DNA from 2 places in the Enterococcus sp. DJ147D b genome. Region 2 is predicted to be linked to the other one. Evidence: predicted binding sites of a transcription regulator. Region 2 holds the regulator's gene; the other holds the start of a gene.
The links. The regulator LexA, encoded in region 2, represses DNA repair genes until DNA is damaged. The targets are predictions, from matches to a motif close to CNAACANNTGTTNG.

Region 1: recX (recombination regulator RecX) is a predicted target of LexA. The motif match lies at 2,687-2,700, and genes of this name have one in related genera.

Annotation. Positions count from the first base shown of each region.
Region 1 is NZ_CM177104.1:1,699,873-1,707,079, forward strand. It holds gene AC4BD1_RS08085 (GNAT family N-acetyltransferase) at 1-15, shown strand, start outside; gene ntdP (nucleoside tri-diphosphate phosphatase) at 67-600, opposite strand; gene mutY (A/G-specific adenine glycosylase) at 694-1,881, opposite strand; gene recX (recombination regulator RecX) at 1,874-2,674, opposite strand; gene rlmD (23S rRNA (uracil(1939)-C(5))-methyltransferase RlmD) at 2,782-4,158, shown strand; gene AC4BD1_RS08110 (LCP family glycopolymer transferase) at 4,251-5,495, opposite strand; gene AC4BD1_RS08115 (WxLIP family cell surface protein) at 5,892-6,893, opposite strand; gene AC4BD1_RS08120 (WxL domain-containing protein) at 6,927-7,207, opposite strand, start outside.
Region 2 is NZ_CM177104.1:1,481,546-1,488,752, forward strand. It holds gene tkt (transketolase) at 1-1,916, opposite strand, end outside; gene AC4BD1_RS07030 (DUF896 family protein) at 2,027-2,266, opposite strand; gene lexA (transcriptional repressor LexA) at 2,413-3,036, shown strand; gene AC4BD1_RS07040 (hypothetical protein) at 3,173-3,391, shown strand; gene AC4BD1_RS07045 (immunoglobulin-like domain-containing protein) at 3,559-5,793, opposite strand; gene AC4BD1_RS07050 (adenine phosphoribosyltransferase) at 6,421-6,933, opposite strand; gene recJ (single-stranded-DNA-specific exonuclease RecJ) at 6,947-7,207, opposite strand, start outside.

The sequences.
Region 1 (7,207 bases), 220 kb from region 2:
ATGTCACAGCAATAAAAAAACAGCGGGCTTAAGAATTTTTTCTCTAGCCTGCTGTTCTTTTTTGTTTTACTTTCGCGACAATTGCTTATAACGATCATACCAAATATCAATATAGCCTTCAGAAAAAGGTCCTTGTTCATTATTGATCCAGTCAACTAAAATCTTCACATTCTCTTTTAAAATGAAGTCGATGTCATTAGGATAATGCATGATTTTACTGTGCATTTCATATTCATCAACATCTAACAAACGTTTTTCTCCATCAGGAAATACCTTGATATCTAAATCATAGTCGATATACTTCAAGGCTTCATCGTCTAATAAAAAAGGTGAAGCTAGATTACAATAATAGGAAACCCCCTTTTCACGAATCATTGCTATTACATTAAACCAGTATTTTTTGTGGAAATACACAATTGCTGGTTCTCGCGTTACCCAACGCCGACCGTCAGACTCGGTAACTAAAGTGTGATCGTTCACGCCAATCATTGAGTGTTCGCTTGTTTTTAATACCATGGTATCACGCCACGTTCGATGCAATTTGCCGTCGTGTTTGTAACTTTGGATCGTGACAAACTCTCCTTCTTTTGGAACTCCCATAGCAACCCTTCCTTAAGCAGCATCTTGTGCTTTGTGTTTGGGTGTTCATTACACCGACATCGTAATTATTATATCAATAAACTTTCTCTTTGCCTAGGAAGGATTACTATTGTTTCGATTTTTCTCAAGTTGGTCTACCAATTTCATTTGAACTTTTGGAAAAACAAATTGAGCAAACTTTGCTTCCTCGATCCACAAAGTGGCTTCTGATTCTGGCAACAGTTGAGTGGTCACGTTTGTTGCTCGTCCGTAAAACAAAAGGACATGCCATTTTAAGTGACTGAACACATGAACTACCTCACCTAAATGTCGCTTTTGCCAAACAACTGTCTCCTGGTGAGCAAAAGGTAAATCCCTCTGTTCTTCTGCAATCAGCAACTCATCAAATAAACTCGGTTGATTGTCAATGGCTGATGCCCATTCCTGCTGAAGTTCCTGATACCGTTCAAGTGTGACTTCAACTAACGGAAACGTCCACATGTCTGCCAATAACTTTTGGCTTGTCCGTTTTTCCAAATAAAAGCTTCCTGCTTGATCTTGAATTGCTGCTGCCACATAATACACATCTTTTGGCTTAGCTTTTTTTGTTTTCACAGGAAAGTTAGTTTGAATTCCACGCTCATTTGCTAAACAAAAAGATTGGATGGGGCAACTCTCACATTTTGGAGAAGTTGGTGTACAAATAGCTGAACCTAAATCCATGAATGCCTGATTGAATTCTCCCGGATGTTCTTCGTCAATAATACTTCGAACTGCTTCATCGAAAACTTTTCTACTAGACGCCTTTGCAATGTCGTCTTCAATACAAAACAAACGACTCACAACTCGCATCACATTGCCATCAATTGCGGGCTCAGGCAAATCGAAGGCAATACTAGCAATCGCTCCCGTCGTATAAGGACCAATTCCTTTTAAAGAGCTGATTTCAGCAACTGTTTGCGGCATTTCCCCGCCAAATTCACTCATGATTTGTTTCGCTGCTGCTTGAATATTTCGAGCACGAGAGTAATACCCTAGTCCTTCCCAAGCCTTCAATAATTTTTCTTCTGGTGCATTAGCTAGCGCTTCAATTGTTGGAAACCACTCCATAAACCGATAAAAATAATCGATGACTGTATCGACGCGCGTTTGCTGTAACATAATCTCTGAGATCCAGATACGGTATGGGTCGCGATTATAGCGCCAAGGTAAATTTCTTTTTTCTCTTTCATACCACTCAATAAATTTTTTCTGAAATTCTTTTGTCTGTTCTGTTGACCAGTTTTCCCACTCTTTATTCACTGATTTCTGCTTCCTTTTCTGAAATAAATCGTTGAATCAAGTCCAGATTAAATCCCTTTTGATAAAGACTCTGTTTGACTTTCATCCTACGTTTTGTTAAATCAAAACGTGCATTCTTTCGCCATAATTTTTCGCCTTGGTTTACCAACAATTCATACTCTGCTTCCTCATCCACTTCTTGTGGCAATTGGGCAATTGCCTGCTGGATCACTTCTGAGTTGAAGCCTTTGGTCATTAAATTTTGTTGAATTTTTCGTAAGAGCTCTTTCTGGCTTTTTCCATGATTTTTTTTGTATGCTTTTTGTGCGGCGATACCGGCAACTTCCACTTGGTCTTCAAAAAGATATTGGCTCAATGCTTGCTCGATGATTTCTGGTTTTAGCCCTTTTTGCTGTAGCTGCTGGTTCAACTTTCTGGGTCCTTTGTCACTCAGACGCATCTGCGTTCGGACGTAGCTTTCCCCATAAACAAGATCATTGATCAAATCTAATTCTTTCAATCGTGCAACGATTTTATTTCGATCTTCTTGAACGATTTCTTTTTCTTTTAAATAAGTACGAATTTCTTTTTCTGAGCGTAATTGGTAACTCAAATAATTCAATGCTTGCTGAAAACCAAAGTCTTCTCCACTACTTTTTTTGATTTCTTTGATTAGTTCCTCATCTAACTCTCGTCCTTTTAGTAAACGATAACGAATTAAAACATCTTCTGAAACATGTAGTGGCTCGCCAACAGATAAATCGACTTGGTAAAAAGGGCCCTTGCCTTTGCTGATCCTCGTCACTGTTATCATGAAACTCCTCCTCGAACATATATTCTCTATCATATCATAGAAACTCCCCGCCGACAGCGATTTTGTGATAGAATAGACCCACATCAAACGAAAAAAAGGAGATACCTATGACAGAAACAATTGTCAAAACCGGACAAACAGTTCCTTTAAAAATTAAACGACTTGGTATCAATGGTGAAGGCATTGGCTACTTCAAACGATTGATTATTTTTGTTCCCTATGCTTTACCAAAGGAAGAAGTACTTGTGAAAATCACCAAGGCGACATCTCGTTATGCAGAAGCAGAACTTGTGAAAGTAAAAAAATCAAGTAGCCAACGCGTCGTCGCTCCCTGTCCTGTTTATTACGAGTGTGGTGGTTGTCAATTACAACATTTAGCCTACCATGCACAACTCGATTTCAAAAAAGATTTGCTTTTACAAGCACTTGAAAAATTCAAACCTGCTGGCTTCCGTCATTTTCCTTTATTACCAACGATTGGCATGGAAGACCCTTGGCGCTATCGGAATAAAGCTCAATTTCAGTTAAGAAAAAACAAAAAAACCAACCAAATCGAGGCTGGTTTATATCAAGCGAATTCACATAATTTAGTTCCACTGACTGATTGTTTGGTTCAAGAACCTCGAACACAAAAAGTGATGAATACAGTCGTTCGCTTGTTAAATAAATATGATCTACCTATTTATGATGAACGAACAAATAGCGGTATTTTTCGGACAATCATGGTTCGTGTTGGGATCCAGACAGGAGAACTGCAAGTTGTTTTTATTACTCGAAGTCAAAAGTTTCCACAAAAAAATGCACTGATTCGTGAAATCAACGAACGGTTGCCTGAAGTAGTTTCCATTATGCAAAATGTTCAACCTCAAAAAACTTCTTTAGTAATGGGTGACGAAACGATTCATCTTTGGGGAAAAGAAGCAATCGAAGAACGAATCAACGAAGTCACTTTTGATTTATCACCGCGCGCCTTTTTCCAACTGAATCCAGAACAAACAAAAATTCTTTATCAAGAAGGAATCAAAGCGTTAGCCATCGAAAAAGATGAAACAGTTGTGGATGCGTATTGTGGTGTAGGAACAATTGGGTTAAGCGTTGCAAAATATGCAAAAGAAGTTCGCGGAATGGATGTTGTTCCCCAAGCAATTGAGGATGCGAAAAAAAATGCAACACGTTTGGGCTACGACAATACTCGTTATGAAGTCGGAACGGCAGAAGAACTTTTACCTAAATGGCTCGAAGAAGGATTTACTCCTGATGGAATTATCGTTGATCCACCCCGAACTGGTTTGGATGCTAAATTAATTCAATCTTTATTGAAACATCCAGCCAAAAAATTAGTTTATATCTCTTGTAATGTTTCAACCTTGGCTCGTGACTTAGTTGAATTAACCAAATGTTATGAAGTCGACTACTTGCAATCAGTCGACATGTTTCCACAAACTGCTCGCTGTGAAGTCGTTGTCAAATTAACTAAAAAATAAACAGATAAAAATTGTCTCATTTACGATCTATTAATAAAAATCGCCCCACTAAAAATCGGCTGACGACTTTTAGTGGGGCGATTCATTTTTATTTAATAATTTCCATTATAATTGTATTGATTCGTATCTTCCGGTGTATATTGTTCATAATTTTCTTGATTATTGTTTTGATCGTAGTTATTTTCAGTACCATATCCATTGTCTTGATTGTAGTCTTGGTTATAATCCCCATTACCATCTGAGTAGGTGGATGAATAATTGTCTGAATAACTGTTGGAATAGTCATTTGAATAATTATTTGAATAGTCATTACCATCGGTGACAGTGCTACTTGAAGTTAGACCCGTCCCATCTTCTGAGTCATCATAGAACATTTGATACGCATTATCATTTTTCAAATTAGGCAACGTGCTACTTGTTTTCAAATCTAATTGTTTTTTCAATTTGTTTTGAACTTTCAATAACTCATTTTGACCAAGAATTTGATAATAAATTTCATTAATTGTTGTGCTTTCCCCTTGTAGCTGTCCTTGGTCGATTTTATTGAATGCTGCAGTATAATTCGTTGCAACATCTAACATATCGTCCCATTCCAAATCCGTCTTCACATTGTTTTCAACTGCTTTTAAAATCTTTTGATAATTGCTCACACCATCTAGACTTAGAACTTTATTGACGATTTTCGTGACAACTTCACGTTGACGGCGTTGACGACCGATGTCCCCTTCTGGATCTTCATGGCGCATTCTGGCATAGGCTAATCCTGTCTCACCGTCTAGCTTTTGTTTGCCAACAGGTACGTGGACTCCATCTAGTGTGAAGTCAATTTTATTATTAACTTCAATCCCACCAACTGCATCAATCAAATCTTTCATTCCATCCAAGTTGATCGTCACATAATGATCAAGTGGTATATCCAACAATTGCTCAATCGAATCCATTGCCATTTCGACCCCACCAAATGCATAGGCGTGATTTAATTTGTCCACTGTTCCATAACCAACGATATTCGTATAAATATCACGATCCAAGCTGACAATTGTTGAAGTTTTCTTTTCTGGATTAACTGTTACAACCATCATGGTATCTGAACGACCTTGTTCTGTCCGTCCTAAGCCACCAGTGTCTAGTCCGAGTAATAAAACGGAAAATGGTTCTCGATCGTCAATACTGACTTTGTCCGATCGTTTAGTTGAAACTCGATTTAAATCCTTTGAAATTTTGTTGACTGTTTGATTTGCTTCACCCATAAATTTGATTCCATATGCCGAAAGTCCGACAATCAAAAGAACAAAAACTCCGAGAAAAGCTAAAACTACTTTTTGCCACCGCTTCATAGTACACCTCTGTTTCACATTTTCTAAAATATTTTCTCATACAACAATTTATTCAGCAATTCCCCACTTTAATCATAATAAAACTTTAAAGAACAGATCAGAAATTATGTAAATTTTCAAAATTCTTCATTATCATACCATAGCACTACTTTCGAGAAAAGGCAGAATTGTGTATAAATGAGTGATAAATTGCATAAAATGAAAAATTTATGCTTTTTTTGAATAAAAGTTATAGTGCCAAGTAGTCAGCTTCTACTAAATGCGCACTATCATACAAAACACTTTCTCTTTTTATCCTATCTTAAGCAAGAACACTTTTATTTTAAAGAACTTTCTAAACGCCACACAAAAAAACTGGAACGCCACACTGTCCCAGCTTTCTGATTCAAACTTTATTCATTTTGTTTGTTTATTTCGTAACTTGTTTAACAACCAGACAATTACTGCAATCAATCCGAAAATTATTCCAATCCCTAGCCACATCAACCATGGAAACGGATTTTTGGGTTCTTCGATTGAAACATCTTTTCTATTGTAAGAGTCAGATGTCTTCTTAGTCACCCTAAATAATGTTTCCTCACTCCAATGAAACTCTTCTTTACTAACCGTTGTTTTTAAGCGGTATGTTCCCTCCTCGAACTTTTGCCCCTCTAAAAAGATCAAGTATGTCATACCGCTATTAGGAGCAAATCCAATCGCTTGATTTCCACTTAATCGAGGAGTTTCTTCTTTTTCTTTAAATAACTCATACTGAATATCTGCTGTTGATAAATACGTTGCCTTCGTATTTTGTAACCCTACTTTCACAGCATTTCTACCGTTAACTTGAGTTGGGGAAGCTTCCTTCATTTCCAGAACAGGCGCCATTTTTTCTCGTTCATTTTGTAGCAAAACAGCGATTTCTCGAGAAAAAACATTTTGAATGTTACCTTCTGCTTTTTCTCGTGGCTTTTCTTGAAGATAAATTCCACCAGCAAGCACACCTTCAAATGGTTTATTTGGCATTTTGACAGTTAACACAAGAATTTTTTGCTCATGTCCTTTTAAAAGAAATTCTTTTTGTGACAATTGGACTACTTGTTCAATATCGGCTGGTAACGCTTGTGTTGTATCCTGATTTTTTCCAGAATACTCGACAACACCAAGTTGATTCGTTCTTGCGCGATTAAAAGAAGAAATAATTGTGACTGGTGTCTCTTTTAAATTCGTCACAATTACTTTTAACTGTACTTCTTGTTCAGGTGCTAGTTGTAAATCAAAATAAGCATCATTTTGGGTAGTTATTTCTTGATTCGGTTGAATTTGCGCATCAAAACTTTGTAGTGATTCTCCCTGAATCGGCACCACAAATCCCAATCCTAATCCGACTATTCCCAATATTCCAATCAACCATTTCACAATTATCCCTCCTTTTTTCATCTACTCAACTTTTTATGGTTCGGGTGTTGAAGAAAATGTCCAATTCAAGGTTGTCATATACTCTGCTGCAACTTTATTCGTATTAGCTGGTATCGCTAAAGAAAACTGATTGATTGCCAAGGAAGTATCTCCAGAATTCTCCCCAGCCGTTGCACTTAAGACCGTAAATTCCTGGTTAAATACCTGAATAGCTAATTCATCATTTTCATATGTGCTCGTTGGGCTTAAAGATAAGTTATTTGTAACTGAGCCAAACGACAAACTTAACACTGCATCTGTCAATTCTACTTCGT
Region 2 (7,207 bases):
GCACCAAAGTGATTAATGGTGATTGTTGTTCCTTCTGCCCCAACATAACGTTCCCACCCAAATGGTGCAGCTGCTTCGATTGCGACACGTTTAGTTACCGATTTTGGCAGAACACTCTCTTTGTATTCGGAAGATTGTGCTTCAAACAAGTCAAAGCTTGGCATTGAAACGACAGAAACGTCTTTACCATTTTCAGCTAAAACTTTTTGTGCTTTAACTGCTAAATCAACTTCAGAACCAGTTGCAATCAAGATACCTTCTGGTGTTTCACCTTGTGCTGGAGAAAGTACGTAAGCACCTTTTTTCACCATGTCATCGGCCTTTTCTTTTGTTGACGGAAGAACTGGTAAGTTTTGACGACTTAACACTAAAATAGTTGGTGTTTCTGTTGATTCCATCGCAATTTTCCAAGCAGCACGCGTTTCATTACCATCAGCTGGACGTACAACATGTACACCTGGCATACAACGAACAGAAGCAAGTTGTTCGATTGGTTCATGTGTTGGACCGTCTTCACCCACTGCGACTGAATCATGTGTTAATACATAAATAACTGGTGCTTTTTGAATGGAAGCAAGACGAATAGCTGGACGTAAATAATCTGTGAATACAAAGAATGTTCCACCATAAATACGTGTACCACCGTGTAATTGGATTCCGTTCATCGCTGTTGCCATGGCAAATTCACGAACACCGAACCAGATGTTTCGTCCTTCATAATTCCCTGGTTCAAAATCAGTTTCAGTAGCAACCATTGTGTTGTTTGAGCCAGATAAATCAGCAGAACCACCCCATAAGCTAGGAACTGCTTTTGAAATTGCTTGGATCATATCTTTACTTGATACACGACTTGCTTGGCTGTGACCTTCATCATAACTTGGCATCTCAGCATCCCAGTTTTCTGGTAATTTTCCAGCAAACGCATCTTCAAATTGTTGTGCTAATTCTGGATAAGCGTTTTTGTAATTAGCAAATTTTTCATTCCATTGTGCTTCTGCTTTTTCGCCCTCTTCGACCATTTTTTCATGGAAACGAATAGCTACTTCTTCAGGCACTGTGAAATCTGGGTAATCCCAACCATACACTTCTTTTGCCATCTTGATTCCTTCATCACCAATCGGTGCGCCATGGACAGAAGATGTTCCTTCGTTAGGTGAGCCATAACCGATAACTGTTTTCACTTCAATTAGTGTTGGTTTTTCAGTTTCCTTTTTAGCTGCTTCAATTGCGTTAGAGATAGCTTCTAAATCATTTCCATCTTTCACTAGGATATGTTGCCAGCCATACGCTTCGTAGCGAGCGCCAACGTTTTCTGTGAAGGCTTTTGAAGTTGGGCCATCAAGTGAAATATCATTTGAATCATATAAAACAATTAATTTTCCTAATTTCATGTGTCCAGCCATAGAACTTGCTTCTTGAGACACACCTTCCATTAAATCGCCGTCACCACATAAAGCATAAGTATAATGATCAACAATATTAAAGTTTTCTTTATTATAAGTTGCTGCAAGGTGTGCCTCTGCCATTGCCATACCAACAGCCATGCCGATTCCTTGACCTAGTGGACCAGTTGTTGCTTCAACGCCATCTGTATGATGGACTTCTGGATGTCCTGGTGTTTTTGATCCCCATTGACGGAATTGTTTCAAGTCATCAATTGTTACTTGATAGCCAGATAAGTGGAGTAAACTGTACAACATAGCTGAACCATGCCCAGCAGAAAGTACAAAACGGTCACGATCTACCCAATTTCTCGAAGTAACAGGATTTACTTTTAAATGTTTTGTCCAAAGTGCATATGCCATCGGTGCAGCACCCATCGGTAAGCCTGGATGACCTGAGTTTGCTTTTTGTACAGCTTCAATACTTAATGTACGGATTGTGTTAACGCCTAGTTGATCAATTTTGTCGAACAAAAGAACCCCTCCAATTTAGGTTTTTTTTACTGTAATTCATTTCATGCTCATTTTAGCGGATACAGTTCAAAAAATCAATGCTTTTTTGGTATTTTTTACCAAAAACCACACTAACGGTCATGTAACCCTTTTTCTTTTTGAATTTCTTTTAATTTATCTGGTGTCACATCATTACCTTCTGGATCAACGATTTTCATTCCTTCAATATGATGTCTCATGCCAGAGCGAAAAGCTGTCAAATATTCTTCTCTCAATAAAATCTGTTCTTTTTCTTCTTCTTTTGAAAGTCCTTCAGCTTTTTTCTTTTTGGCTAATTCATTAATACGTGCAATTTTTTCAGGTGATAACATTATCAGCCCTCCTTTTTTCTCTTCTTATATTATATAAAAAAACCAAAAAAAACAACTAGCGATCTCTATTTACATACGAACATTTGTTTGAAACAGCGCTTTTTATGTGGTATTATTTAATTATTAAGTGAAAGAAGGTGTACTTTGTGGCCCGACAAACTGAAACACGACAAATCGAAGTCTTACGTTATATCCACGAACAAGTGACCCGTAAAGGATACCCACCAACTGTTCGTGAGATTGGTGAAGCTGTTAACCTTTCTTCAACATCAACTGTCCATGGACATTTAGCACGATTAGAAAAAAAAGGATTCATTTTACGTGACCCGACAAAGCCACGAGCAATCGAACTAACTGATTTAGGGTTAGATCAAATTGGGATCAAACCATCTACTATTCCAATGCTCGGAGTAGTCACAGCTGGTGAGCCGATTCTTGCAGTTGAAGATGCCTCCGACTTTTTTCCTGTTCCACCAAATTTAACTTCAGAAGAAGGCAGCTTATTCATGCTGACCATTCGTGGTGAAAGTATGATCAATGCAGGAATTTTAGACGGGGATAACGTCATCGTTCGAAAGCAAGAAAGTGCTAAAAACGGCGATATCGTCATTGCTATGACAACAGAAAATGAAGCGACTTGCAAAAGATTCTATAAAGAAAAAAACCATTTCCGTTTACAACCTGAAAATGACTTATTAGAACCAATCATTTTAGATGAGGTCTCTATCTTAGGTTTAGTAGTTGGTCTCTATCGTAGCCACATTTATTAATATAATTAAACCAAAGAATTGCAGTAAAACTTCTGCAATTCTTTTTTTATTGATCTTACCTCTTTACAAACCGAACAAACATTCGTATAATGATTTTACGAACGAATGTTCGCATAAATAAATGAGGTGAGAATTCATGAAATCAATTAGACGTATTGGCTTGGTATTACTGGTTTTATTCTTAGGTATTTTGATTGGCAATTTTGGGATCCAACCGGCATTGATTATTTTTCTTCCGTTATTCACATTATGGTTCATGTTGTGGGACGAAAAAAAATATCGTCAAGCCGAACAGCGTAGGCTTCATGAAGAACATTTCTATCATGAACATTACTTACGCTCTCGGCAATCTTGAAAGAAAAATAAAGGTAATTAATCGTTCGTTACAATCATCTATTGGCTATTATACTGAAGGCAATTGCTTGTCCTTTACTTTGACTAATCCAAAGTATTCATTCAATAAGAACTATTATTCCCCTATCAAAAAAGACGATCAAAATTTTGATCGTCTTTTTGCATTTCTTAATTAGTTGACTCTTTTTTTAATTCCCATGAAGCATCACTACCTGGTACAGATTGTGTCCACCATTTAGCAAGATATTGTTTGCCATTGTAATTTACAAGATCTCCTGCAACATATGTCCCGCCTTGATAATAATCTACACTCCCGTCCTCATTTTTTATTATTTCTTTTTCCCAAACTTGTGCAGATCCTGGAGTATCCCCTTTTGTCCACCATTTAGCCGTATAAGTTGCTCCTTGATAGGTAACTTTGTCTCCTTTCACGTAAATCGTTGTTGAGGAATAGTTAGGTACATTTTCTTTTTCTTTGACTGTTACAGTAATTGTTTGCGTTGTCTTTTCACCTTTGCTGTCAGCAACTGTATATGTAAGATCATTTGTTCCAACTTTTGAAGTGTCGACATTTCCTGTCACAACTATTTTTGATGTTAGGTCACCATCTTCTTGATCGTTCGCTGTTACGCCAGCTAGTTTATCAAAGGTTGCACCAACTTCAATGATTTGATCTTTCAAACCAGAAAAAATTGGTTTCGTATTCGCATTAGGGTCCACTACTGTAATCGTCCGAATCTTTTCTGAATGGTTTTTCTGACTGTCTACCACAGAATAAGTTATTTGGTATTCACCAGCCTTTGAAGAATCCACCGTTCCAGTCGTCGTGATTTTAGCCGTTAGATCTCCATCTTCCTGATCAATCGCAGTCACGCCCGCTAAAGCATCAAAGGAATCATTCAACTCAATTGTTTCATTTGTTGCTCCTTTGATTACTGGTGCTTGGTCTCTTATGCCTGCCTCTCCGTCAAATTCACCCATAATTTTTGAAAATTCATAGGTTTCTTGTTCGAGTCCAGTATTTTTTAAATCTTCATTCAAATCATTGTCCCGATTCAACGACCAGAAAGAAAGCATGCCAATTTGTTTTTCATTTGCATATGCTAACAAGGCTTTAGCATCAGATTGAGTAAACGTTTCGTTTGCTTGACTTGATTTTCCTACCCACGGCGTCAAACCAATTTTCTGATATACTTGCGCGTCTGTCAGGTCTTGATTGGCATCACTATAAATTCGTTTTAATTGTCCAGCTAAGCTTTCTGATGCTTGTTCAACATATGTATAGTATGTATTTGTTGGCCCTGTAACAAATGCAGGTCCAAAACACATTGTCATGATATTCACACCATGAACCTCAACCTTTTTCTGAACAGCATCTTGTAGCACATTGTATGCGTCATTGTCTGTCCCTTCACCTACTAAACCAGTCGGTAAAACAGGGAACGTATACCAAACGTCAGGTGCTTCATCACCCAGCTTATCTTGCATGATTTTGATTGCATCATTATTTCTTTGCCAAGCTTCTTTATCACGTACATGGGCACCTTCGATATCGAAATCGATTGTTGTTAATCCGTAATGTTCGACAATTTCAATGTATTTATTCGCAAGTTCTTCAGCATTATCATAGACATCTTGAAGCGGCGTGCCGTTTTCTCCACCAAATGAAACTAACACATCCCCTCCTTGTGCGCGGAATTCTTTGATTTGTTTAGCAAATGCAGTGACAACTGAACCGTTTGTTCCGGTACCATCTACATTATAGTACCCGCCAAAAGAAGCCGTCTTAGGATTACTTGGATCTGATACAATAAATCCGATATTTGCATAACTGATCTGTGATTTCTTCACTTCTTGACCAAGAGGATACAATCCTTGATACCCGTTTTCTCCGTTGTACCATAAACCGCCATCAATATATGGTGCAAAAACCTTTTCGCCCCATTTCACACCTTGTCCCGCATCGACACCTGCATAAGGAGTATTAGGATCAACATCAGGATCAATCGTCGGTTCAAATGGATTAGCAGTGACCCCTGCATTAAGAGTAACTGAACCATCTGAAGCTATTGTCCCTACCTCTTCCCAACCAGTTGAAGTTGCTTCGCCTGATCCCGGCGCTACATCTGTCTCCCCATTCTTCCACCAAGTTGCTGCATAAATTTTACCATTGTGTTTGACTTGTTTTCCCGTTGTGTCAGAACTTCCAAATTCTGTTAACTTTGTGACCTTTGACCATTCCAACCAGTCCTCTTCTGTTAAACTTGTTGTTAATTTTGAACTTGTTTTTTCTTCAGCACGAACTTGGATGATTGGTTGGATTGTTGATATAGCAAGACCACCTAACATCAGTCCACAAACGAGTGGCGATGCTACCTTTTTTAGCAACTGTTCTTTTTTCAACGATAATCATTTCCTTTCAATAAACTATTTTACAAATTATGTTCGATGAATGTTTACGCATATTTTGAACCCGGGTTTCAAAATATGCGTGAAACAACATCTGTTGTGAATACTAATAGACTCATGCATACCAAGCAACCCCCAAATAATGTCAGTAATTCGACATGTTCAGAGTGTTTTCGTTGCTCAAAATTGTTTTATTGGAAAGATTTCATTATTGTAAATGCTCTCTTTAAAGACAATTTTCAATAAATTAGTTCAATTATCATTCGTTAGAGGGATCTTCTAGTAATACACTTTTTTATCCCTGCAAAATAATGGGCATTTATCTGTTTTTTTCACTGTTCGTAAAAGCACATATTCTTCTTATTTAGAATTTAGCGTGAACTTATTAAGAAAAATTCTCAACAACTTTCATCTATGATTACTTTTAATAAGCGTTTTTGACAAAAATCGAATAAAAAAAAAGAGAGATTCCTAGAACAGTGTTGTTATCATATACACGTTATTTATATACGTAGAAAAATAGCTTAACAGCGTTTTTTTTAACATTTACTCAATAAAAAAATCTTCAGAAAAGACCAGACACTATGTCTTAGCCATTTCTGAAGATCCACTTAATTTTTATTAGTATTCCATCAAAGTGATGATGTCATAACCTTCAATTTTATCGCGACCATGTAAGTCCATCAATTCAATCAGGAATGCACAACCAACAACTACGCCACCTAATTTTTCAATTAGTTCAATCGTTGCTTTGATCGTACCACCAGTTGCTAACAAATCATCACAAATCAGTACACGTTGACCTGGTTGAATCGCATCTTTGTGCAAAGTCAATGTATCTGTACCATATTCTAGGTCATAAGTTACTTCGATCGTTTCACGAGGTAATTTCCCTTTTTTACGAACTGGTGCAAAACCCACGCCCAACTCATACGCTACTGGACAGCCTACAATGAATCCGCGTGCTTCAGGTCCCACCACCATGTCAATTCGTTTTTCCTTTGCATAATCGACAATTTGTTTTGTTGCTTCACGATACGCATCTCCATCTGCCATTAACGGTGAGATATCACGAAAAACGATTCCTTTTGACGGATAGTCCGGAATACTGGCAATATAATCTCTTAAATCCACTGTTTGTTTCCTCCTAGGTTGTTAGCCATTTCTTAATGGTAGGAATATCACTTAATAGTAAGAATTCCTCAACTTTAATTTTCTTTAGTCGCTGTTGATACAGAGTGCTTTCAGTCAACGGGTGACTTTCTGGATGGGCGACTTTTTGTAAAACACCATCGTCTATTGTAACAAATTTCAATTCAAAAAACACCTGAATCATAAAAATTAATAATTTTTCTGGAATTTTCAAATACTGAGCGACTGCTTTTGTCTTATAACGAATATCAACTTT